Regions from separate parts of the Bradyrhizobium xenonodulans genome, predicted to be linked through region 4. Evidence: predicted binding sites of a transcription regulator. Region 4 holds the regulator's gene; each other region holds the start of a gene.
What was found. Region 4 encodes LexA, which represses DNA repair genes until DNA is damaged. Its sites were predicted from a motif close to TGTTCNNNNTGTGTTCNG; they were not measured.

Region 1 (5,867 bases), 120 kb from region 4:
AGCTTGTTGTCGATCCAGGCGTAACCGCCGGTGCCGTAGAACAGGACGTTGTTGACGGCGTAGCCGATGCGGCCGCGCACGGTGCCCATTGCATCGGTCTTCGAGCTCAGCGTGGCGGTGGCAACACCGAAGCCGGGAACGATGACGGGGCCGGTGACCGAGGCGCTGACGTCAGCCCAAGCGCCATCGGCTTCGATGCCGAACACGACATTGCCGGTCTGCCAGTTGTAGCCGGCGGTGCCACCGACGAAGCCGCCCTTCATCTTCGGGTCGGTCGAGGAATTTTCCCAGGCGCCGCCGCCGACGATACCGAGGTAGAAGCCGGTCCAGTTGTAGACCGAGGCAACAGCCACCGGAGCCTTGGTGTAGGGGCGAGCTGCCAGATCAGCGGCCGAAGCCGGAGCAGCGAGTGCGAACAAACAGGCCGAAGCCAACAAAACCTTTTTCATTTCAACCTAATCCCAGTCCCGGTTTCTGTTTCTGCCTTCCTTAAGCTTGGAAGGACATCGGACGCTGTGGTCCAACTGCTGACGGTCTACACCATTGAAGCCGCAAGTTGTGTCTCCGAAAAGCCACAACATTCACAAAACGTCACAATCGCTGACTGATTGTTTCCTTCGCTCACAGACAGCAGAAAGGCCGGCACGAGGCCGGCCTTTCGTCACAAAAAGACTATGCTTGCGATCAGTACCTGGCGATCGCCGGGCCGCCCCAACGGTAGTTCAACCGGATGAGGGCGAGATCGACGTCCTGACGGACGCGTTCGGTCTGAACGAAGGCTCCGCCAAGGGTGAAGTCGACGTTTCGAGTGCCGAGGAAGATGTGATCGTACTCGAAGCCCACCGACCAGTTCGGGGCGAAGCCAAATTCGACCCCCGCGCCGACCGTTCCGCCCCAGCGTGTTCCGTCGGCCGAACCGAAGATCGTGCCAGCACCCACAAAGCCCGGCGCGACGATGAGGTCGTATCTGTCGTCCACCACGGCGCCGCCGCCCTTTACGTAGACCAAAACGTTATTCCAGGCATAACCGATCTGACCGGTAATCAAGCCGAAGGCATCGACCCGCGTACGGTTCTGCTGACCTGGCGCGGTCGGGCTGATGTTTCTTCCACTGAAGTCAGCCCAGTTGCCCTGGCCTTCCACGCCAAACACCCAATTGGCCGACTGCCAGCGATAGCCGACCTGACCACCGACTGTGCCGCCCGTTGCGTTATGGCAGCCGTCATCGATCAGCGTACCGGTGACTGGGGTCACGAAGTCCCAGCAATTGCGGCTGGAGCCCCAGCCCCCGTTGATGCCGATGTAGAAGCCGCTCCAATCGTAGATCGCGGCAACCATCGGCGGCGGAGCCTTGGTGTAGGGACGCGCGGCCATGTCCGCCGCGCTCGCGGGAGCCGACAGGCCCAACGCCACTGCACCGATTGCACCGATCAGGATCTTGTTCATTGCCAGTCTCCCCAGGTTCATCCGCTTCTGGAAATCCCCGAAGCGGTTTGATTAGACGCGACGCCCAAATGAATTAATTCCGAGGCGAGCGTAGTCCGAATCGATGGGGAGAGTCCGTCTCCGAAATGCCACACTTCCTTGGCTGCGGAGGCGTTACTAACTTGATGAATGTTAAGTTGTTTTTCTCGTTTGCGGGCGTATGGAAAGGTTCCATCCGGCACGTGTCCTTCTGCCGCCCCTTGGCCGATCGGCCCCCCCCACATTCGGCGTCGTGATTCACAAAGAACAAATCTGGAACGAACCGATGGTCGATGCTATATGTGGGGATAACCCGAGGGGGGACGGGCTGATCGGCGCCCGCAAGTGTCCGGCGAGCGTATAGGGTCGCCTCAACAGGGGCGCGGCGGAACGCGGGGAGCGGACCGGCCTTCTTGATTCAATGGCATTCGGAGTGGAGAGCGGCGATGGCGGGAAGCGTCAACAAGGTCATTCTGGTTGGAAATCTCGGCAAGGATCCTGAAATCCGCCGCACCCAGGACGGGCGGCCGATCGCGAATCTGAGCATCGCCACCTCCGAGACCTGGCGTGACAAGAACAGCGGCGAGCGCAAGGAAAAGACCGAGTGGCATCGCGTCGTGATCTTCAATGAAGGGCTCTGCAAGGTCGCCGAGCAGTATCTGAAGAAGGGCGCGAAGGTTTACATCGAGGGCGCGCTCCAGACCCGCAAATGGACTGATCAGAGCGGCGTCGAGAAGTATTCGACCGAGGTCGTGCTGCAGGGCTTCAACTCGACCCTGACCATGCTCGACGGTCGTGGCGGCGGCGGTGGAGGCGGCAGCTTCGGCGACGAGCCGGGCGGCGATTTCGGCTCCTCGGGTCCGGTCAGCAGCGCGCCGCGTCGTCCGGTTGCCGCCGGCGGCGGTGGCCGCAACAGCGACATGGACGACGATATCCCGTTCTAAGGTCTGGAAACGGTCGACCCGGGTCGGGACAGGAAGCGGCCGACCCGGCTTTCGAGCATCCGGACCAAGGCAGGATCCATGAATTCGTAGTCGTCCGGAATGTCGAGGCAGATGACCCGCTTGCCATTCAGGCTGGAGCGGAATTTCCGGTTCAGCTTGTTACGGTGCGCCTTCTCCATGACGAAGATGATGTCGGCCCATTCGATCTGTTCGGAGGACAACAACACCTCCGCGCCGTTCGCGATGCCGGCCGAATCGGTCTCGATCCCCGGCCAGCTCGAAAAGATCTGCTCGGCAGTTGGGCTGCGGAGGCGGTTGGCGCTGCAGACAAACAGGACGTTGGTCACTTGACCGCTCCAGGGCGACGACCCGGGAATAGTGGTTTTCGACGCCGGGTTCCAGACATCCCCAGCTACGTGCGCACCTTCCGATAGGCGATGGACCCTGCGGCATCTCGTTCTGCGGCCGGGCCGCCAGACGCTACCGCGCGGAATCGGCTTGCTCGCGTGAAACGACAGGATTTCTTACCAATTAGCGGCTAAACCTCAGCTTTTCCGGGCTTGCCTAATCCCTTGCGTGAGCCTTTGACGATGCTCGATGTGAATGATATTAACTTGATGTTAATCCTATTCACATGGTCGGTTCCTGCCGGCCGGAGGGCCGCATGAGCCTCGCGCCGCTGCTTGACGCCGCTCCGGCGATCCCGCTGCATGCCTTCGCGGCGATGGCGGCCTTCGTGCTGGGACTCGTGCAATTCGCGGCCCCCAAGGGCACGCTGCCGCACCGGACGATCGGCTGGATCTGGGTGGCGCTGATGGCCATGGTGGCCGCATCCTCGTTCTGGATTCACCAGATCCGCCTGGTTGGGCCATTCAGCCCGATCCATCTGTTGTCGATCTTCACACTGGTGGTGCTGCCGCTCGCGGTGTGGCGCGCGCACGTCCATCGCGTGGCCGATCACCGGCGGATGATGATCTTGCTGTTCGCCGGCGCACTGGTGGTGGCGGGGCTGTTCACACTGGTGCCCGGGCGCATCATGCACCGAGTGATTTTCGGGGCCTGACGGGCTGTTTGCGGCGGCCGATTTCGAGCTTGGTTCCGGTGCCGGCGCGGAATGCGTAAGTCTCTGGAAAAACAGTCGGAAAAAGCCCTTCACAGACCCTTGCGAGGGTGGTTATCAGGGGCTCGATGCGCTATATGATTCCCAGATAAACCTCACCGGATTTCCCCTTGGCTGACGACGACGACAAGCCCGGCGACCAGCCGGCGCAACCCTCGGATATTCGCCCCGTCTCCATCTTCGAGGAGATGAAGAAGTCGTATCTCGACTACGCCATGAGCGTGATCGTGGCGCGCGCGCTGCCCGATGCGCGCGACGGCCTGAAGCCGGTGCACCGCCGCATCCTGTACTCGATGAACGAGCAGGGGCACACGCCCGACAAGAAGTACGTCAAGTCCGCCCGCGTGGTCGGCGACGTCATCGGTAAGTATCATCCGCACGGCGACCAGTCGATCTACGACGCCATGGTCCGCATGGCGCAGGACTTCTCGATGCGCGTGCCGCTGATCGACGGCCAGGGCAATTTCGGCTCGGTCGACGGCGATCCCCCGGCCGCCTATCGTTACACCGAAGCGCGGCTGACGAAGGCGGCGCTGGCTCTGCTGGCCGATATCGACAAGGACACCGTCGACTTCCAGCCGAACTACGACAACAACGAGACCGAACCCTCGGTCCTGCCGGCCAAGTTCCCGAACCTTCTCGTCAACGGCGCCGGCGGCATCGCGGTCGGCATGGCGACCAACATCCCGCCGCATAATCTCGGCGAGGTCATCGACGCATGCGTCGCGTTGATCGACAATCCGGCGCTCACCATCGACGAACTCATCAACATCGTGCCGGGACCGGATTTCCCGACCGGCGGCGTCATTCTCGGGCGGGCGGGCATCCGCGCCGCCTATCACCTCGGCCGCGGCTCGATCGTCATGCGCGGCAAGGTCGCGATCGAGACCATCCGCAAGGAGCGCGAGGCGATCATCATCACCGAGATCCCCTACCAGGTGAACAAGGCGACGATGGTCGAGCGCATCGCCGAGCTGGTGAAGGAAAAGAAGATCGAGGGCATCGGCGATCTGCGCGACGAATCCGACCGCGACGGCTACCGCGTCGTCATCGAGTTGAAGCGCGATGCCGTGCCCGACGTGGTGCTGAACCAGCTGTATCGGTTCACGCCGCTGCAGACGAGTTTTGGCGTCAACATGGTGGCGCTCGACAGCGGCCGTCCGCGGATCATGCATCTGAAGGACCTGCTGGCGATCTTCGTCGACTTCCGCGAGCGGGTCGTCACGCGGCGCACCAAGTACCTGCTGGCCAAGGCGCGCGATCGCGCCCACATCCTGGTCGGTCTGGCGATCGCGGTTGCCAATATCGATGAGATGATCCGCGTCATCCGGACCTCGCCCGATCCGACCACCGCGCGCGACACCCTGATGTCGCGCGACTGGCCGGCCCGGGACGTCGAGGACATGCTGACGCTGATCGACGATCCGCGCCACCGCATCAGCGAGGACGGCACGATCCGGCTGTCGATGGAGCAGGCGAGGGCCATTCTCGACTTGCGCCTGCAACGCCTCACGGCACTCGGCCGTGACGAAATCCGCGAAGAGCTCGACAAGCTCGCCGGTGAGATCGCTGACTATCTCGACATCCTGCGCTCGCGCGCCCGCGTGCTGGGCATCATCAAGACCGAGCTCGCCGAGGTGAAGGCCGAGTTCGCGACCCCGCGCCGCACCGTGATCATCGAGCAGGAAGGCGAGGTCGAGGACGAGGACCTGATCCAGCGCGAGGACATGGTCGTCACCGTCTCTCACGCCGGCTACGTCAAGCGTGTGCCGCTATCGGCCTACCGGGCGCAGCGTCGCGGCGGCAAGGGCCGCGCCGGCATGCAGACCCGCGACGAGGACTTTGTCAGCCGCCTGTTCGTGGCGTCCACGCATACGCCGGTGCTGTTCTTCTCCTCGCGCGGCCAGGTCTACAAGGAAAAGGTCTGGCGTCTGCCGATGGCCGCGCCGAACGCGCGCGGCAAGGCGATGATCAACATCCTGCCGCTGGAGCAGGGCGAACGCATCACCACCATCATGCCGCTGCCCGAGGATGAATCGACCTGGGCCCAGCTCGACGTGATGTTCGCCACCACGGGCGGCAACGTCCGGCGTAACAAACTGTCCGACTTCGTCGACGTGCGCCGCTCCGGCATCATCGCGATGAAGCTCGACGACGGCGAGGCGATCGTCGACGTTCAGATCTGCACCGAGCGCGACGACGTGCTTTTGACCGGCGCCGCCGGCCAGTGCATCCGCTTCCCCGTCACCGACGTGCGCGTGTTCACCGGGCGCACCTCGATGGGTGTGCGTGGCATTGCGCTTGGCGCGGGCGACAAGGTGATCTCGCTGGCGATCCTG
Region 2 (5,867 bases), 4.1 Mb from region 4:
GGGCCTCGACGACCTCGCCGGCGTCTGCGATCCCGGCACCCGCGTGGTCGTGATCGGCAATCCCAACGACACTGCGCCCTATCGCGAGCTAGTGCGCCGCGGCGTCAACGACTACGTGGTCGGACCGGTCGAAACGCTCGACGTGGTCCGCTCGATCTGCAGCCTGTTCTCGGCCTCCGAGGCCATCATCACCGGCCGCGTCATCGCGGTGGTCGGCGCCAAGGGCGGCGTCGGTGCGTCCACCGTCGCACACAATGTCGCCTGGACCATCGCGCGCGACCTCGCGCTCGATTCCGTCGTGATCGATCTCGACCTCGCCTTCGGCACCGCGGGCCTCGACTACAACCAGGACCCGGTGCAGGGCATCGCCAACGCGGTGCTGTCGCAGGACCGCCCCGACACGGCGCTAATGGAGCGCCTGCTGTCCAAATGCACCGAGCGCCTCAGCCTGCTTGCTGCGCCTGCCACCCTTGACCGCGTCTACGATTTCGGCGCCGAAGCTTTCGACGCGATCTTCGACACGCTGCGCATGACCACGCCCTGCATCGTGCTCGACGTTCCCCATCAATGGTCGGGCTGGACGCGCCGCGCGCTGGTCAACGCCGACGACATCGTGATCGTGGCCGAGCCGGATCTTGCGAACCTGCGCAACACCAAGAACATGCTCAGCGTGCTGAAGGCGGCGCGGCCCAACGACCGGCCGCCGCTCTATTGCATCAACCAGGTCGGCATGCACAAGCGGGCGGAGATCGACGTCAAGTCGTTCGCCAAGACGATGGAAAGCCAGCCGATCGCGGCGATCCCGTTCGACTCGAAGCTGTTCTCGACTGCGGCCAACAACGGCCAGATGATTGCGGAGGTCTCCAAGAGCCACCGCACCACGCTGCTGTTCCAGGACATGGCGAACCGCCTCGCCGGGCGTGGCGAAGTGAAGAAGCCGAGCCGATCATTGTTCGGACCGCTGCTGAAGAAGCTCAAGGGCAGAACGGGTCGCGGCTCAGCCCCGCATCGCAAGGCGTCCTAACAAACAAGAAGCGAGGGCGGACTACTTGTCCGCCCGCTGCTGCTTCTTCGCCAGCAACTGCCGCAGCGCCGTGACCTTGGCCGCGGCCTGGTCCGGCGGCAAATCTGCCTTCACAAGGATTTCAGCCTCGGCTTCGCGGCCCTGCAATCCCAACACGAGCGCGAGATTGGCGCGGATCCGCGCGTCGTTCTGATTACGCTGATGGGCGCGCCCGAGGACCTGTTCGGCCCGCTGCAGATTGTTCTGCAGCATGTAGGACAGGCCGAGATTGGACAGAACCTGCGGCTCTTCGGGCACGATCTTCAGCGCGCTCGCATAATATTGCTGGGCTTCCTCGTTGCGGCCGAGCTGGTCGAGCGCCGCGCCTTGCGCCGACAGGATGCGCCAGTCCGGATCCTCGGGCGAATGCGCGCGGCCGAACACGTCGAAAGCCTGCTGGAAATTGCCGCTGTCGGCGAGCGCCCGGCCGTAGCCGGCGAGCAGCGCCTTGTTGTTGGGATGGTTGAGCACGGCCTGCTCCATCACCGCGACGGCCTGGGCGCGCTGGCCGGTCCCGCGCAGTGCCTTGCCGTATTCGAGAGCGACCTCGGGATCACCGGGCTTGGCGCGATAGCGCTCGCGAAGCGCGTCCATGTCGGGCTTCGGGTCGGCCTTGCCAGCCGTTTCCGACTTGCCGCCGAGCGCGCCGGTGACGTCCTCCAGGCTCGTGGTCTGGCAGCCGCCGAGGGCTAGCATCAGAAGCGCGGAGAACAGATATCTCGCCGGGGAAGAGGCAACGGACGAACGCTTGGACATACTCTGATCACTCGGCGACTGATCAGAGATGCTTACCGATTAACGCTAAAGTCCCGTTAAGGAGCCGCGCCGGTCCGGTTCAATCGGTGAACTCGGCACCGAATTCGCAGCCGATGCGCCAACGCAGGCGGCACTGGCGGGAATAGTCGGGCGCGAAGATGATGGTAAATTGCGGCGGCACCTCCAGAAACTCCGCCACCACCTTCACGCCGCCATCCGAGATATCCGTGATGGTGCAGTCCCGCGGCAGCGAGCCCGCGCCAAGGTGAATCTTGGCGAGCCGGCTGCACACCCGACGTTCGCTTCTCCGGCGATTTGCAAGCATTTGAATTGTTCACCCGTTAGATCACGGCCCATCCCGCACCCTAGCAGTAGCGAACATTCGTTGGGATGTGCTGAGCGGAGCCGTTCGCATTCGAGGCGTAGTGTCTCCGTGCTGTTTACGACCTCTTAGGGCTTTACGGGCCTTCAGGTTCGTTCTCGTATTGTTCTTGCAGGGAAGATCGAGCTCTGCTACCCTCGATTGTGCAAGAGGGCAGGCTGGTTCGAGCATGGTTCAGCGGGTTTCTACCGTCGCCTTTGAGGGGATCGAGGCCCGCGCGGTCGACGTGCAGGTGCAGGTCGCACCGGGCCTGCCGGCCTTTGCCATCGTCGGCCTGCCGGACAAGGCGGTGTCGGAGGCCCGCGAGCGGGTCCGCTCGGCGCTGATTGCCTCAGGGCTGGCGCTGCCGGCGCGGCGGATCATCGTCAATCTCGCGCCCGCCGACCTCCCGAAGGAAGGCAGCCATTACGATCTGCCGATCGCACTTGGGCTGATGGCCGCAATCGGTGCGATCCCGCCGGATGCGCTGACAGGCTTTACCGTGCTTGGCGAGCTCGGCCTCGACGGCTCGATCGCGCCTGTCGCCGGCGTTCTTCCCGCCGCGATCGGCGCCAATGTGCGCGAGGAAGGTCTGATCTGCCCGGCCTCCTGCGGCTCGGAAGCGGCATGGGCGAGCCCTGACATCCAGATCATCGCTGCACAGTCGCTGATCCAGATTGCCAATCATTTCAAGGGCACGCAGGTGCTGTCGCGGCCCTCGCCGCGCGTGCACGAGGCCGCTGCCTCCACGCTCGATCTGCGCGACATCAAGGGCCAGGAGAGCGCCAAGCGCGCGCTGGAGATCGCGGCTGCCGGCGGGCATCATCTCCTGATGATCGGTGCACCCGGCGCCGGCAAGTCGATGCTGGCGGCACGCCTGCCCTCGATCCTGCCGCCGCTGTCGCCGGGTGAATTGCTCGAAGTCTCCATGATTGCCTCCGTCGCCGGCGAGATCGAAGGCGGAGCGCTGACCGCGCGGCGTCCGTTCCGTTCGCCGCATCACTCAGCCAGCATGGCCGCGCTCACCGGCGGCGGCATGCGGGCAAAGCCCGGCGAGATCTCGCTCGCGCATCAGGGCGTGCTGTTTCTCGACGAGCTGCCGGAGTTCGATCCGCGCGTGCTGGATTCGCTACGGCAACCGCTGGAGAACGGCGAGGTCGCGGTGTCCCGTGCCAATCACCGCGTCACTTATCCGGCGCGCTTCATGCTCGTCGCGGCGATGAATCCCTGCCGCTGCGGCAACGCGTTCGAGCCCGGTTATGCCTGCAAGCGCGGCCGTATCGATCGCTGCACCGGCGACTACCAGGCGCGCATCTCCGGCCCGCTGATGGATCGCATCGATCTACGCATCGAAGTGCCGGCGGTGACCGCGGCCGACCTGATCCTGCCGCCGCCGGCCGAAGGCTCTGCGGAGGTCGCCGCGCGCGTGGCGGCGGCACGCGACATCCAGCTCGCGCGCTATGCGGATGCGGGACTGCCCAACGTCCGCACCAATGCCGAAGCCCCCGCCTCGGTGCTGGAGAACATCGCCAAGCCGGATGCGCAGGGGCAGAAACTGCTGCGCGACGCCGCGGAGACCATGCGGCTGTCGGCGCGCGGCTATCACCGCGTGCTGCGGGTGGCGCGCACACTCGCCGACCTGGATAACGCCGACAAGATCGGCCGTCTGCATCTTGCCGAAGCGCTGTCCTATCGCGCACTCGCGGAGGATGTGCGCCAACTGGCCTGATCATTGCGCGCATCAACCCGGCGGTAACGAGTTTCCTTTACGCTCTGCAAACCATAAGGCCCATGAGTCCCGACATGAGTTCGTGGGGACAGTTCCCAAGTGGCCCGGCGAGTAGAGTGTCATGTTGCGTTTCAAGATCCTGGCCTCGGTTGTTCCCCTGCTGGCCGCCGCGGTGTTCGCCCGCAGCGAGGTCGGAGCGGTCTCGCATCCCTGCATCGCGCTGGGCGACACCTCGGTCGAGCTGACCTCCCTGTTCTGGACGGCCGGCGTCCATGTCGCCTTCACCGACGATCTGTCGCGGGCCACGGTGCGGGTTCAGATCACCGACGATCCGGACGCCGCGGACTTCGCGGTCGTCGACGACGGCCTCGGCTCTGAACCCGACTCCTGCCAGGCAAATCCGGCGACACGTCTCATCACCATTGCCGCGCAACCGGTCGACGGCGGACCGGTCATTTACCTCTCCACCGACGGTCCGGCCGATTACCGCATCTATGTGCGCTCGAAGACGTTCTCCCAGCGCGAGGCGGCAGCCCTGATCGTCGGCGCCCATGGCGGCCAACGCCCGCTCCGGCTCCAGGCCGCCTCGCTTTGAGGCATTAAGAACTCGCTAACCCTGTTTGGAGGCCGAACCAAAGCCTCAAGCTGTTCGCAAGGTCGGCGAGACATCGTCGCAGCCGGCGGCGGGGTTTCGGACAAGAGTCGGGGTCGGTGACGATGGGTCGGACGTTCCGGATCAAGGTGCGCATGCGCCGCTTCAGGCGGCAGCATCCCCGCATCGCCTTCGCGATCCGCTCCTTCATGATCTTCTCGGCCACATTCGGCGGCGCCTACGGGTTCGTCTCCGGCAGCCGGTCCGAAAATTCCGGTTACGATCCCAACACCTTTGCGATCGGCGCGAGCTTCCTGTTCGCCCTCGCCTGCCTCGGCCTCGCCACGCTCAGCATGCGGCTGCGCTTCGTCAACAAGCGCCTGCGCGCGCTGGCCGCTCACAACGAGGCGCTGATCGACCGCAACTGGGAACTGAAGGAAGCGGAAGAGCGCGCCCGCAGCCTGTTCGAGCAGCAGGGCGATCTGATCGTACTGCGTGACCATCAGGGCCGCATCACCTTTGCCAACGAGGCCTATTGCGCGCTCGCAGCACAAAAGCGTACTGCGCTGGTCGGCACGCGGTTCGACTTCGACGTGCTGGAGCAGGGCGACAGCGCCCGCGAAAGCAACGGCACGCGCATTCACGACCAGAGGATCACAACTCCGCTCGGCGCGCGCTGGATCGCCTGGCGCGAGGGTTATGTCCGACTCGATGCCGGCCAGCCCGCGGAGCTGCAGAGCGTCGGACGGGACGTCACCGACCGCACCGAGACCGAACGCGCGCTGTCGGACGCGCGCGACCAGGCCGACGCCGCCAACCGCGCCAAGTCGCGCTTCCTGGCGATGGCCTCGCACGAGATCCGCACGCCGCTCAACGGCATCATCGGCATGGGCGGCCTGTTGCTCGACACCACGCTGACACCGGAACAGACGACCTATGCGCGGGCGGTGAAGACCTCCGGCGAAGCACTGATGGCGCTGATCGAGGAGCTGCTCGACTATTCCAAGATCGAGGCCGGCAAGCTCGATCTCGAGCAGCGTCCTTTCCCGCTCTCCACCCTGGTCGAAGAGATCACCGAGCTGCTCGCACCGCGCGCGCAGGCGAAGACGCTCGAGATCGCAGCCTATGTCGACGAGCGCCTGCCGCTCGAGGTCGTCGGCGATGTCGCCCGGTTGCGCCAGGTGCTGCTCAACCTCGCCGGCAACGCCATCAAGTTCACCGCGACCGGCGGCGTCGCGCTGATCGTCGAACCCGGTATCTGGCCGAACGAGATCAGCTTCCTGGTGCGCGACACCGGCATCGGCATCGCGCCCGAAGCGCAGACGCGTATCTTCCGTGAGTTCGAGCAGGCCGACGAGCGGATCGC
Region 3 (5,867 bases), 1.9 Mb from region 4:
GGCCGGGTTGCGCACGATGAACTTGAGCAGCAGCAACAGCACGGCGGCGCAGATGAAGCCGAACAGCGGCGACAGCAGCAGCGCGTAGCCGATCTCGGTGGCCTTGCTCCAGTCCACGCCCGAGGTGCCGTCGCGGCCGCGCATGACGGCGTTGGCGATGCCGACGCCGATGATCGAGCCGATCAGCGTATGCGAGGAGGAGGCGGGCAGGCCGAAATACCAGGTGCCGAGGTTCCACAGGATCGCGGCGATCAGCAGCGCGAACACCATCGCGAAGCCGGCGCTGGAGCCGACCTGGAGGATCAGCTCGACCGGCAGCAGCGAGACGATGCCGAAGGCGACCGCGCCGGAGGACAGCAGCACGCCGAGGAAGTTGAAGAAGCCCGACCACATCACCGCGAATTCGGCCGGCAGCGAGTGGGTGTAGATCACGGTCGCCACCGCGTTGGCGGTGTCGTGGAAGCCGTTGACGAACTCGAAGCCGAGCGCGATCAGGAGCGCGACGAACAGCAGGATGTAGGGCAGGTAGCTCGTGACCCGCGTGCCTGTCGCGTTGATGTCTGCATAGATGCTGTAGGCGACGAACAGCAGGCCCGCGGCGAGGATGCCGAAGAACAGGATCATCGTCAGAGGATTGAAGCCCTTGTCGAGATTTGGCCTGGAAGCCGGCTGGACAGGCGTCGGATCGCCTACCGCACGGTCGAATGCAACATCTGTCATTTTTGGACGCCCCTTAACTGATTGGAAGGGCTATTGTCCGCGATGGATTTGAAGGCTGGATGACAACCAGCGCTTGAAAGCCGTTTTCCCACCTGTATTTAGGCGGCGCGCGCGGCTTTCCTCTGCAAGCTGGCGGCGATCTTCAAATCTTCGACAAAACGCTGATATTCCAACACTTTGGCCTCCGGATCAGGCAGCCGCAGCAGATAGGACGGGTGCACCGTCACGAGCGCCTTGCGTCCGTCGGGCAGGTCGATGAGCCGGCCGCGGGTCTTGCCGATGGGGGTGATCTTGCCGAACACGCTTTGCGCGGCGGTAGCGCCCATCGCCACGACGAGGTCGGGCTGAACGGCCGCCAGCTCCCGCTCATACCATTGCCGGCATGCCCGGATCTCCGGCGTGTTCGGCTTCTGGTGCAGACGGATTTTTCCGCGCGGCACGAATTTGAAGTGCTTCACCGCGTTGGTCACATAGACCTTCTTGCGGTCGACGCCGGCTTCCGCCAGCGCACGGTCGAGCATCTGGCCGGCGGGGCCGACGAAGGGATGGCCGGCGAGGTCTTCCTTGTCGCCGGGCTGCTCGCCGACCAGCATGATATTGGCGGACTTCGGGCCTTCGCCGAACACGGTCTGGGTCGCGTCCTTGTAGAGGTGACAGGCGCGACAATGCGCGGCTTCCTCGCGAAGCGCTTCGAGATCGTCGGCGGTGGTCTTGCGTGTCATCGGAGCCTCCGGCCGCTTCTGAGGCTTGTGCGGATCGGTTGCGGCGTTGGCGATCATGGCGCCGGTCATGCGCTCGGCATCCTCGATCAAAGGCTTAATGATCGAAGCCTCGGGCAGGTTCCTCCAGTATTTCTTCGGCATCTCGGCCTGCATCGCCTTCACCTTCAGGCGCGCCGGATTGAAGATGCTGGTGTAGTAGCGCCGCCATGTCTCCTCCAGCCGGTCTTCGCCCGGTGCCTCGCTCTTGCTGACGCCCGGTGTGAACGAGAGCGCGTGGCCGTCCCAATGGGCGCAGAGGTCGGGTGTCAGGATCGACCAGGGCATGTCGGCAAAGCGCTTGGCGAAGAACGGTGCGGCGAGTTCGACGATGTGATGCTCCGGCTCGAACCAGGCGACGTAGTGTGCTGCGCGCTCGCGGCCGATCTCGCGGAAGCGCACGAAGGCATGCATCTTGTGCTCGTCGCGACGGATCGCTCGTGCCATCGCAATGACCTGCGCGACATCAGGGTCGGTCGCGACCTCGATGAGATCGTGATTGTCTTTCAATCGCCAGAGCAGGCGATAGAGGATCGCAAATCGCTCGGGATCACGGTGCAGGATCGCAGCCTTGGCGAGCTCGACGAATTTTGTCGATACGTTGAAGGTGCCATCGTTCACCTCGAGGATCGGTGACGGCGAGGGCGATGCGAACAGATCGGTTTCGCCGCCCTGCACGGCCCAGGTGACATCGGTGGGCTGCACATGATGAAGCACGAGGCTGCGTGCGGCTTTGCGCCAGGCGTCGAAATCGGTCTCGGTGTCGAGGGTGATGTACTGCATCAGAAGCCAAGCCCCAGTTGCTTTGCCTTCGGCTTGAACCGCTCGATCAGCCCGACAGCATCGAGGCGATGCGGCGCGGGCCGGTGATCGCTGAGGACGATGAACGGCAGCGCCTTGTGCTTGGGCACGTGCAGCCGCGCCAGATCGGCGAGGCGGATCGTGGTGGTGCGCCGCGTCGCGATGATGCGCTCGACCGCCTTGGTGCCGAAGCCGGGCACGCGCAACAGCTCCTCGCGGCTGGCGCGGTTGACGTCGAGCGGAAAACGGTCGCGATGGCGCAGTGCCCAGGCCAGCTTTGGATCGATCTCGAGCGGCAGCATCGCGCTGTCGTCGACGATCTCGCCGACATCAAAGCCGTAGAACCGCATCAGCCAGTCGGCCTGGTAGAGCCGGTGCTCGCGCAGCAAGGGTGGCTGTACCAGAGGCAGTGCGCGGCTCGCATCAGGGATCGGGCTGAACGCGGAATAGTAGACGCGCCTCAGCCTGTACGAGCCATAGAGATTGGCACTGGTGTGGAGAATGGTGTGGTCGGAGGCGTTATCTGCACCGACGATCATCTGCGTACTTTGTCCGGCCGGCGCGAAGCGCTGAGGTTTTGTCTTTGTCTTCGCGCTGCGGCTGTCCTCGGCCTCGTCGAGCTTCAGCCGCAGCCGGCCCATGGTGCGGCGGATCGCGCGCACATCCTTCTCCGGCGCGAATTGCTGCAGGCTCGTTTCCTCAGGCATCTCGATGTTGATGGAGAGGCGGTCGGCATATTTGCCGGCTTCCGCAATCAGCGCGTCGTCGGCTTCCGGAATGGTCTTGAGATGAATGTAGCCGCGGAAGTGATGCTCCTCGCGCAGCTTGCGTGCGACGCTGACCACCTGCTCCATGGTGTAGTCGGGGTTGCGAATGATGCCGGACGAGAGAAACAGTCCCTCGATGTAATTGCGCCGGTAGAAGTCGAGCGTGAGCTTGACCACCTCGTCCACGGTGAAGCGGGCGCGAGGCACGTTGGAGGAGGCGCGGTTGACGCAATAGAGGCAGTCGTAATTGCAGGCGTTGGTCAGCAGCACCTTGAGCAGCGAGATGCAGCGTCCGTCCGGCGCGTAGGAATGGCAGATGCCCATGCCGGGCGCGGTCGAGCCCATGCCCTTGCCGTCGCTGGAATCCCGCTTCTCGGTGCCGCTGGAGGCGCAGGACGCGTCGTATTTGGCGGCGTCCGCGAGAATTTCCAGCTTGCGTTGTACGTCCATCCTGGAATCCCTTTGATTCAACTTACGAATCCGGATGAGCACCAATTCGATTGACTCACCCGATCCCGTTAGCTTTATATTAGAACATATCATGAACAAATGAGCCAGCCGCAGGTTCTTATTTTTGAGAGCCTCGGCAATCACCCCTGAAGGAGCGGCGAGCATGAGCGGCGCACGGATGAGCGCGCTTGCGATCTTGCGCGGCCAGATCGAGCGCATCGAGACGGCGGAGGTCGTGCATCAGCAGGATCGCGTCGCGCTCGGCCACAGCGAGGTTGATGGCGCGCTGAAGGGCGGGCTCGCGCGCGCGGCAATCCATGAGGTGTTTTGCGAGGGACGGCAGGGCACCGCCGCGACGGGTTTTGTCACCGGACTTGCGGGCCGTGTGACGGCACGCAAACCGCTGCTGTGGGTGCAACAGGATTTTTCGGAAATTGAAGCCGGCGCGCTGTCGATGAGCGGGCTCGCCGAGATCGGCCTCGATCCGCGCCGCGTGGTGATGGTGCGCGCCGCCGATGTCGAAAGCGCGCTGCGCACCTCGGCCGATGCACTCGCCTGCGATGCGCTGGGCGCGGTCGTGCTCGAGCTCTGGGGCGAGACCAGGCAGTTCGATCTCGTGGCGAGCCGCAAGCTGACGCTTGCCGCGCAATCGTCCGGCGTTACCGGACTTTTGTTGCGAATGGCCGCGCAGCCGCTGCCGTCGACTGCCGAGACACGATGGATGCTGCGCGCCGCGCATTCGCCGCCGGGGGCAGCATGGAGTGCCTGGGGCGCGCCGCGCTTCGATGCCGAGCTGTTGCGCAATCGTCATGGCCCATGTGGCCGGTGGATCATGGAATGGAAATGTGATGAGTGCCAGTTCAGTGAACCGTCGACGTATCCTCAGCCTGTGGCTGCCGCGCCTGCCCATCGACCGGATCCAGCGTTTCTTCAACAGCGCCGGGCTGGGTAAAGCCAATGAGCCGAACATTGTTGTCATCAAGGACAACAATGCACTGGTGATCCATGCGCTGGATGAGGCCGCCGAGCGCCTTGGCCTGCATATCGGCCAGCCGCTCGCCAATGCGCGGGCGATGTGTCCGGACTTGAAAGTGTTCGATGCCGATGTCGTGGCCGATGCCAAGACGCTTTGCGACATCGCCGACTGGTGCGACCGCTTCACGCCGCTGGTGGCGCTCGATCCGCCGCATGGGTTGTTCCTCGACATCACCGGCTGCGCGCATCTGTTCGGCGGCGAAGCCGCGCTGTTGCAGACCCTGGTCCGGGCGCTCGGCCGACAGGGATTTGCCGTCAGCGCGGCGATCGCCGGCACTTCGGTCTGCGCGCGCACGCTGACGCGGCAGGCCACGGGCACCATCGTTGCCGATGGCGGGGAGGCGGCGGCGATCGACCGGCTGCCGGTGTCCGCGCTTGGCGCCGGCGAGGCCATCACCACCGGTCTGCGCCGCGCCGGCCTGAAAACCATCGGCGATGTCGCATCGCGCAACGCCCACGAAATCACGGCACGCTTCGGCGCACGGTTCTCCACGCTGCTCGCGCATGCGCTGGGGCAGGGCGATGCGCCGATCAATCCACGAAAGCCGCTGCCTGATTACATCGTGGAGAAGCGTTTTGCCGAGCCGATCGCGACCGACACAATGATCGCGATGACGCTGTCGCGGCTGGCGGACACGTTGATCGCGTCGATGGAGAAGCAGGGCAAGGGCGCGCGGCGGCTGGAGGCCGCCTTCTTCCGCACCGACGGCGTGGTGCGCGCGATCATGGTCGAGACCGGACGTCCCGTGACGCGAAGCGCCGTGATCGACCGCCTGTTCCGCGAGCGCCTCGACGCGCTCGCCGATCCCCTCGATCCCGGCTTCGGCTTCGATATGGTGCGGCTGTCGGCAAGCCGCACGGAGGTCGTGGTGCAGGAGCAGCGCGATCTCGACGCCCATGTCCACGACAATGACGAGCTTGCCGCGCTGATCGACCGCATCGCCGCGCGCATCGGCGGAAAGCGCGTCGTCGTGCATCTGCCTGAGGATACCCATATTCCCGAATGCGCGGTGCTGGCTGCGCCGGCGCAGCATCATCTCGCAGCCGCCATGCAGGCCGAATGGCCGGCGCGCGCCGAGAGCGAGCCGCCGCTGCGTCCCTTGCGGCTGTTCGAGAAGCCCGAGCCGGTCACCGTCCCGTTCGCGACCGTGCCCGACGGTCCGCCGCATCAATTCACCTGGCGCCGCGCAAAACATGCGGTGGTGCGGGTGGAAGGGCCCGAGCGTATCGCCATGGAATGGTGGCAGGACGGCAAGCAGCTGACGCGGGATTACTTCCGCATCGAGGATGCCGAAGGCCTGCGCTTCTGGATCTTTCGCGACGGTCTTTACGAAGG
Region 4 (5,867 bases):
CTCAACCACGACACCTTCGATTTGTGGGAGTTTCACCCGTGGCCCTCATGCCGGTTTCCGACGCGCTCGCCGCGGTGCTCGCCGGCGCGGAGCCGCTGCCTGAAGAGATGGTAGCTCTCGACCAGGCCTTCCATCGCGTGCTCGCGCGCGACGTCGCGGCGCGGCGCACGCAGCCGCCGCAGGCGATGTCGGCGATGGACGGCTATGCGGTGCGCGCGGCCGACGCTGCAAAGATCGATTCCCAGCTCAACGTGATCGGCGAAGTCGCGGCGGGCCGGCCGTTCGCCGGATCGGTCGGCACCGGCGAAGCGGTGCGGATCTTCACTGGCGGCGTCGTTCCCGATGGCGCCGACGCGGTCGTGATCCAGGAGGACACGGTTGTCGACGCCAAGCGCATCACGATCAAGGAAGCCGCGGTGCCAGGACGGCACATCCGGCCCGCCGGCGTCGACTTCCGCGAGGGCGACGTGCTCCTGCGCAAGGGCAGCCGTCTCACCGAGCGCGACCTCGCCCTCGCCGCGGGCATGAACCACCCGCACCTCGCCGTCCACCGCCTTCCCAAGGTCGCGATCCTCGCCACCGGTGACGAGCTGGTGATGCCGGGCTCGACGCCCGGTCACGGCCAGATCGTCTATTCCAACGGCTACGCCCTGCACGCGCTCGCCCGCAGCGAGGGCGCGGATACCGTCGACCTCGGTATTGCCGCCGACACGCTGGAGGCCACCACGGCCGGCATCCGCCGCGCCCGCGAAAGCGGCGCCGACATCCTGATCACGACCGGCGGCGCCTCGGTCGGCGACCACGATCTGGTGCAGCAGGCGCTGAGGGACGAAGGTATCTCGATGGCGTTCTGGAAGATCGCGATGCGGCCGGGCAAGCCGATGATGAACGGGCAGCTCGGGGCGATGCGCGTGATCGGCCTGCCCGGCAATCCGGTGTCGTCCTACGTGTGCAGTTTCCTGTTTCTCGTCCCGCTGATTCGTGCGCTGTCGGGTCGCTCAGTGATTCATCATCGCCGCGAGCGCGCCGTGCTCGGCCGCGACGTCGGCGCCAATGATCAGCGCGAGGATTATCTGCGGGCGCGCCTGGAGATGCGCGACGACGGCGCGCTGATTGCTGTTCCGGTCAATCACCAGGATTCCTCGCTGCTTGCAAATCTCGCTGCGGCACAGGCACTTCTCGTGCGCGCACCATTCGCACCGAAAGCCGAGGCCGGCACGCCTTGCGAGGTGTTGCGACTGCCCGTCTGAACGCTTCGTTCGCGTGCGTTCCGCGAACTTTGTCGCGTTCACGGTAAATTAAGCAGTTGCGGAACATGTATCGAACATATAGTGTCCGTTCATGATTTGTTTCGAGGATGTAGCGGCTTATCGCTGAATTCATCGTCTCGGAATCGAACGACATCAACCGGGGGATTTTGGTCGAGATGTTAACGCGCAAACAATACGAGCTCCTGCGGTTCATCAGCGAACGGCTGAAGGAAAGCGGCGTGCCGCCCTCCTTCGACGAGATGAAGGACGCGCTCGACCTGCGCTCGAAGTCGGGCATCCATCGCCTGATCACCGCGCTCGAGGAGCGCGGCTTCATTCGCCGCCTGCCCAACCGCGCCCGCGCCATCGAGGTGATCAAGCTGCCCGAGCTTCAGGCGGCCGCCGGCAACCGTCGCGGCTTCACGCCGAGCGTCATCGAGGGCAATCTCGGCAAGGTGCGGACGACCTCCAGCCCGCCCGCCGACGAGGGCGAGCGCCCTGTCGCGGTGCCCGTCATGGGCCGGATTGCGGCCGGCACGCCGATCGAGGCCTTGCAGACCCGCAGCCACACCATCAGCGTCCCGCCCGACATGCTCGGCTCGGGCGAGCATTACGCGCTCGAAGTGCGCGGCGATTCCATGGTGGAGGCCGGCATCCTCGACGGCGACATGGCGCTGATCCAGCGCAACGAGAGCGCCGACACCGGCGACATCGTGGTGGCGCTGATCGACGACGAGGAAGCGACCCTGAAGCGCTTCCGCCGCCGCGGCGCCTCGATCGCGCTCGAGCCCGCCAATGCAGCCTATGAGGTCCGCATCCTGCCGCCCAACCGGGTGAAGATCCAGGGCAAGCTGATCGGGCTGTACCGGAAGTACTGATGGCGAGGGTACCTCGTATTGGAGGTACTTGGTTATCGCAGGTACTTGGTATCGAAGGTACTTGGTATCGAAGGTACTTGGTATCGAAGGTATTTGGTATCGAAGGTATTTGGCGCGATCGACGATCGCCCTCAACGATTGGAGCGGATGATTGTCCGCTCCCGCTGGATAGTCTTTCTGGTTTCGCGCAGATTATCCGGCCGCTCCTCCGGCGCTAGATCCTCGGCACGCCGCACGAAGCAAGCGTTGCTTCGCGGCCTTGACTGACCGAGGAGACGACCATGCGCAACATCATCGTGGGTACAGTCGCGGCGGCGCTGATGGCAGCATCAGCGTCGCAAGCCTTCGCCGCACCATCGCGTCACCATGTCCGCAAGGAGATGGCAGCCAGCGCGGAGGTCCGCAGCGCGCGTCATGCGATCGAGCAACCGTCGCAGCCGGGCTGGCAATACTCCGGTTGGTCGGCACCGGCAGGGCGTTGACACGCGCCACCGAAATGCACGGGCGCAGGCTTTGTTCCTAACGGATTCGGGAAAGATAATGTGATCGCGGCCTGCCGCGGCGAGCCGCAGATTTGCCTACAACCGGGCAGAGCCTTCATACTTTCACTCTGATGGAGGCTTGCGCCTCGGGAAGAGACGCGGGTCGCCATCTCTGCATGAGGAGCACCCGATGTGTGACTACAGCCTGCATGCCGTCGCGTCGCGTCCCGCCGAAGTCGGCGAGACGGTCGTCACGACAACCTTCCGCGGCACCTCGACGCGCGGCTTTGCCTCCGCGGCCGATCCGACCGTCGCGGTCTGTCTGCTGCCGGGAACGGAGCTCGCCTTCGCCGACAACGTCCGCTACGACAATCGCTGGATCTGGACGCGCACCGTCAACTCGCGCGTCGGCAAGTTCGGCAAGATCGATCCCCACATTCCCGATCGCCATCATGACGCGATCGAATTCCCCGACGGCAAATACGTGCTGGTGACGCAGCTCGTTGAAGGCCAGCGCGCGACCGTCCTGCAACTGCCCGTGACTCAGCCGGTTGGCGAGCGCGAGCACAAGCCGGAGATCATCGCCGACAGCCGGCCGACCATCACCCGCCTGCCGATCGGGTGACGCGGCCTTCCCCGCCGCCAGGCTGGGGCCAGGATTGAAATCGCCATCGCCGGCCGAGGCCGGCGAGATGGTTTGGTTGCGTTTCAAAAATCCGATCCGGCGGGTCAACTCGCCATACCTTCCACCGCACGAAGTTTGCGCTGTCCTGCCTGAATTTTGAACGTCCGTTCCACAGCCAGATGGCCGATGCTGTTCCCGGCTTGAGGCGGCGGACACGTTCGATGAAAACCTTCATTCGCGTCGTTGAACTCTGGGTACCCGACCGGACGCGGATGCGGCTGGAATTCGGCGGCGGCCTCTACGGCGACGAGGGCCTCTCCGCCTTCAGGTCCGTCAGCGAAACCTTGCGCTTCGGATATGACGAAGGCCTTCCCGGCAAGGCCTGGGCCAGCGGCCATCCCGTGATCCTCACAAAATTCGCCAACTCCTATTTCAAGCGAACCGACCAGGCCCTCGCGGCCGGCCTGACCTGCGGCGTGGCGGTGCCGGTGTTTGCAGGCGAATTCCTCCAAGCCGTCATGGTGCTGTTCTGCGGTGACGACGAGGCGCATGTCGGCGCGATCGAGCTCTGGCACAACGATGCCGACATCTCCCACGAGATGGGGCTCGTCGACGGTTATTACGGCACTGCCGACATGTTCGAATTCAACTCCCGCCACACCAGATTTCCGCGCGGCTTTGGCCTGCCCGGACGCACCTGGAAGGCCGGCATGCCGCTCATTATCAAGGATTTGCACGACGCCAGGAGCTTCCTGCGCTGGGAGGACGCCGCCAAGGTCGGGATCAATCTCGGCGTCGGCGTGCCCTATCGGACCGGCACCAACCAGACCTTTGTCCTCACATTCCTCTCGGCGCAGGCAACCCCGATTGCGCGACGCTTCGAGATCTGGGTCCCGAACGAGGCCCGTTCGGCATTGATCTTTCGCGCCGGCGATTGCAGCGCGCAGACCGACCTCGCTGCGCTCTACGCAACGAAATCCATCGCCAAAGGCGAAGGCAGCATCGGCGGCGCCTGGGCGACCGGCATGCCCGCGCTCAACGAGGATCTCGCGCATGACGGCTCGATCGCGGGCGCCGAGGCCCGCGCAGCCGGCTTCCGCCGGATGGTGGCCTTGCCGGTCATCGGCAGCACGGCACTCGACGCCATGCTGGTCTGGTATCTGTAGCGCCGCTCAATCCTCGGCTTGCAGGTCCGCCTCGGACGGCGTCGCGTCCCGATTGCGGGACGCGGCCGCCGGCGGCGCAAGGCTCGCCCCGAAATCACTCTCGCGCGCGATGGCCGGCGACCACGGGCGGTCGGTGCCCCTCGGCTTCACCGCCTGCACCGCAAAGCCGTCGCCGCGCTGCGTCAGCGCCAGTGCGCCCTGCCCTGCAAGGCGCTGACGATCGACCACCATCGCCGCGCAATCCGGCGGCGCGGGCCGCGCCGTCACCACCAGCGCGGCCCGGCTGCAATCATCTGCCAATGAATCGATGCGCAACGCCAGCGCGACCAGGCGGCCGTCGGCGAGCGGCGTCACACAGCCGGACTCGTCGCAGGACACACCAGCGCCAAGCGAGGGACTGCCGGCATCGCGCGGATCGGCGTCGGCAGCCAGCCACTCCCTAAGCAGAAAGCTGTCCTTGCCGGCCCTGATCAGATGTAGTTGGCCGTCCCTGCCTCGCACCGCGACGCTCTGGCCGTCACCGGCGATCAGAATGTCGGGCTGACGCGCCGCCAGTCCCCAGAGGATCCCGGCCAGCAGCACCAGCGCGCCGGTCCAGCGCAGCGGCGTGCGCAACAGGCCCATCACGATGATCCCCAGGCTTGCCACGACCAGCGGCGCGATGCCGAAAGCCGGGATGCGGCCGACCGCACCCGGCAGCGATGCCACCCAGCGCGAGACCAGGACCATCCAGTCGATGCCGATCCCCATCAGCCACCAGAACACGCCGTCGAGCCCGAACAGCGCCGCAAGCAATCCCAGCAGCCCGGCCGGCATCACCAGCGCCGAGACCACCGGCATCGCGCCGAGATTGGCAAGCACGCCGTACGGCGTGACGCGGTGGAAGTGGAAGGCGGCATAGGGCGTGGTCGCAAGCCCCGCGATCAGCGAGGCCAGGAACAGCATGGCGATCTCGCGGCCGCCCCACATCGCAATGCGAGCGGTCGCGGAATGGTCGGGCGAGGCGAACAGGTTCGGCATGCCGACCTGCACCAGCGCGACCAGCCCCAGCGTTGCCGCGAACGACATCTGGAAGCTCGGGTGCACCAGCGCTTCCGGCGCGACCGCCAGCACGATCAGCGCCGCCACCGCCAGCGTGCGGAACGTGATGGCGCGGCGATCGACCATCACGGCGATCAGCACCACGGCCGTCATGAAGAACGATCTTTGCGTCGCGACCTCGGCGCCCGACAGCAGCAGGTAGAACGCAGCCGCGACCAGCGCGGCAGCCGCCGACCATTTCTTGATGGCAAAGCCCACCGCCAGTCCCGGGATCAGCGCAAGCAGCGCGCGCACCGCGAAGAAGACGACGCCGGCGACGACGGCCATGTGATAGCCGGAGATCGACAGCACGTGGCCGAGCCCCGAAATGAACATCGCATCGTTGACGGGCGTGGTGATCGCGTCACGCCGGCCGGTCAGCAGCG

Region 1: a site for LexA is predicted at 1,728-1,745, ahead of I3J27_RS19910 (single-stranded DNA-binding protein). Genes of this name have one in related genera too.
Region 2: a site for LexA is predicted at 2,295-2,312, ahead of I3J27_RS00865 (YifB family Mg chelatase-like AAA ATPase). Genes of this name have one in related genera too.
Region 3: a site for LexA is predicted at 3,577-3,594, ahead of I3J27_RS11490 (putative DNA modification/repair radical SAM protein). Genes of this name have one in related genera too.

Annotation. Positions count from the first base shown of each region.
Region 1 covers NZ_CP089391.1:4,231,299-4,237,165, reverse strand. Annotated here, with positions in the region: gene I3J27_RS19920 (outer membrane protein) at 1-449, opposite strand, end outside; gene I3J27_RS19915 (outer membrane protein) at 685-1,446, opposite strand; gene I3J27_RS19910 (single-stranded DNA-binding protein) at 1,911-2,408, shown strand; gene I3J27_RS19905 (low molecular weight protein tyrosine phosphatase family protein) at 2,405-2,755, opposite strand; gene I3J27_RS19900 (DUF2306 domain-containing protein) at 3,073-3,471, shown strand; gene gyrA (DNA gyrase subunit A) at 3,639-5,867, shown strand, end outside.
Region 2 covers NZ_CP089391.1:182,093-187,959, forward strand. Annotated here, with positions in the region: gene I3J27_RS00850 (CpaE/TadZ family protein) at 1-1,024, shown strand, start outside; gene I3J27_RS00855 (tetratricopeptide repeat protein) at 1,046-1,819, opposite strand; gene I3J27_RS00860 (PilZ domain-containing protein) at 1,899-2,144, opposite strand; gene I3J27_RS00865 (YifB family Mg chelatase-like AAA ATPase) at 2,371-3,909, shown strand; gene I3J27_RS00870 (hypothetical protein) at 4,031-4,504, shown strand; gene I3J27_RS00875 (ATP-binding protein) at 4,627-5,867, shown strand, end outside.
Region 3 covers NZ_CP089391.1:2,457,089-2,462,955, forward strand. Annotated here, with positions in the region: gene I3J27_RS11480 (inorganic phosphate transporter) at 1-720, opposite strand, end outside; gene I3J27_RS11485 (UdgX family uracil-DNA binding protein) at 819-2,261, opposite strand; gene I3J27_RS11490 (putative DNA modification/repair radical SAM protein) at 2,261-3,496, opposite strand; gene I3J27_RS11495 (ImuA family protein) at 3,660-4,448, shown strand; gene I3J27_RS11500 (Y-family DNA polymerase) at 4,345-5,867, shown strand, end outside.
Region 4 covers NZ_CP089391.1:4,353,846-4,359,712, forward strand. Annotated here, with positions in the region: gene I3J27_RS20485 (molybdopterin molybdotransferase MoeA) at 39-1,250, shown strand; gene lexA (transcriptional repressor LexA) at 1,427-2,128, shown strand; gene I3J27_RS20495 (hypothetical protein) at 2,410-2,610, shown strand; gene I3J27_RS20500 (hypothetical protein) at 2,801-3,235, shown strand; gene I3J27_RS20505 (GAF domain-containing protein) at 3,457-4,401, shown strand; gene I3J27_RS20510 (ComEC/Rec2 family competence protein) at 4,408-5,867, opposite strand, start outside.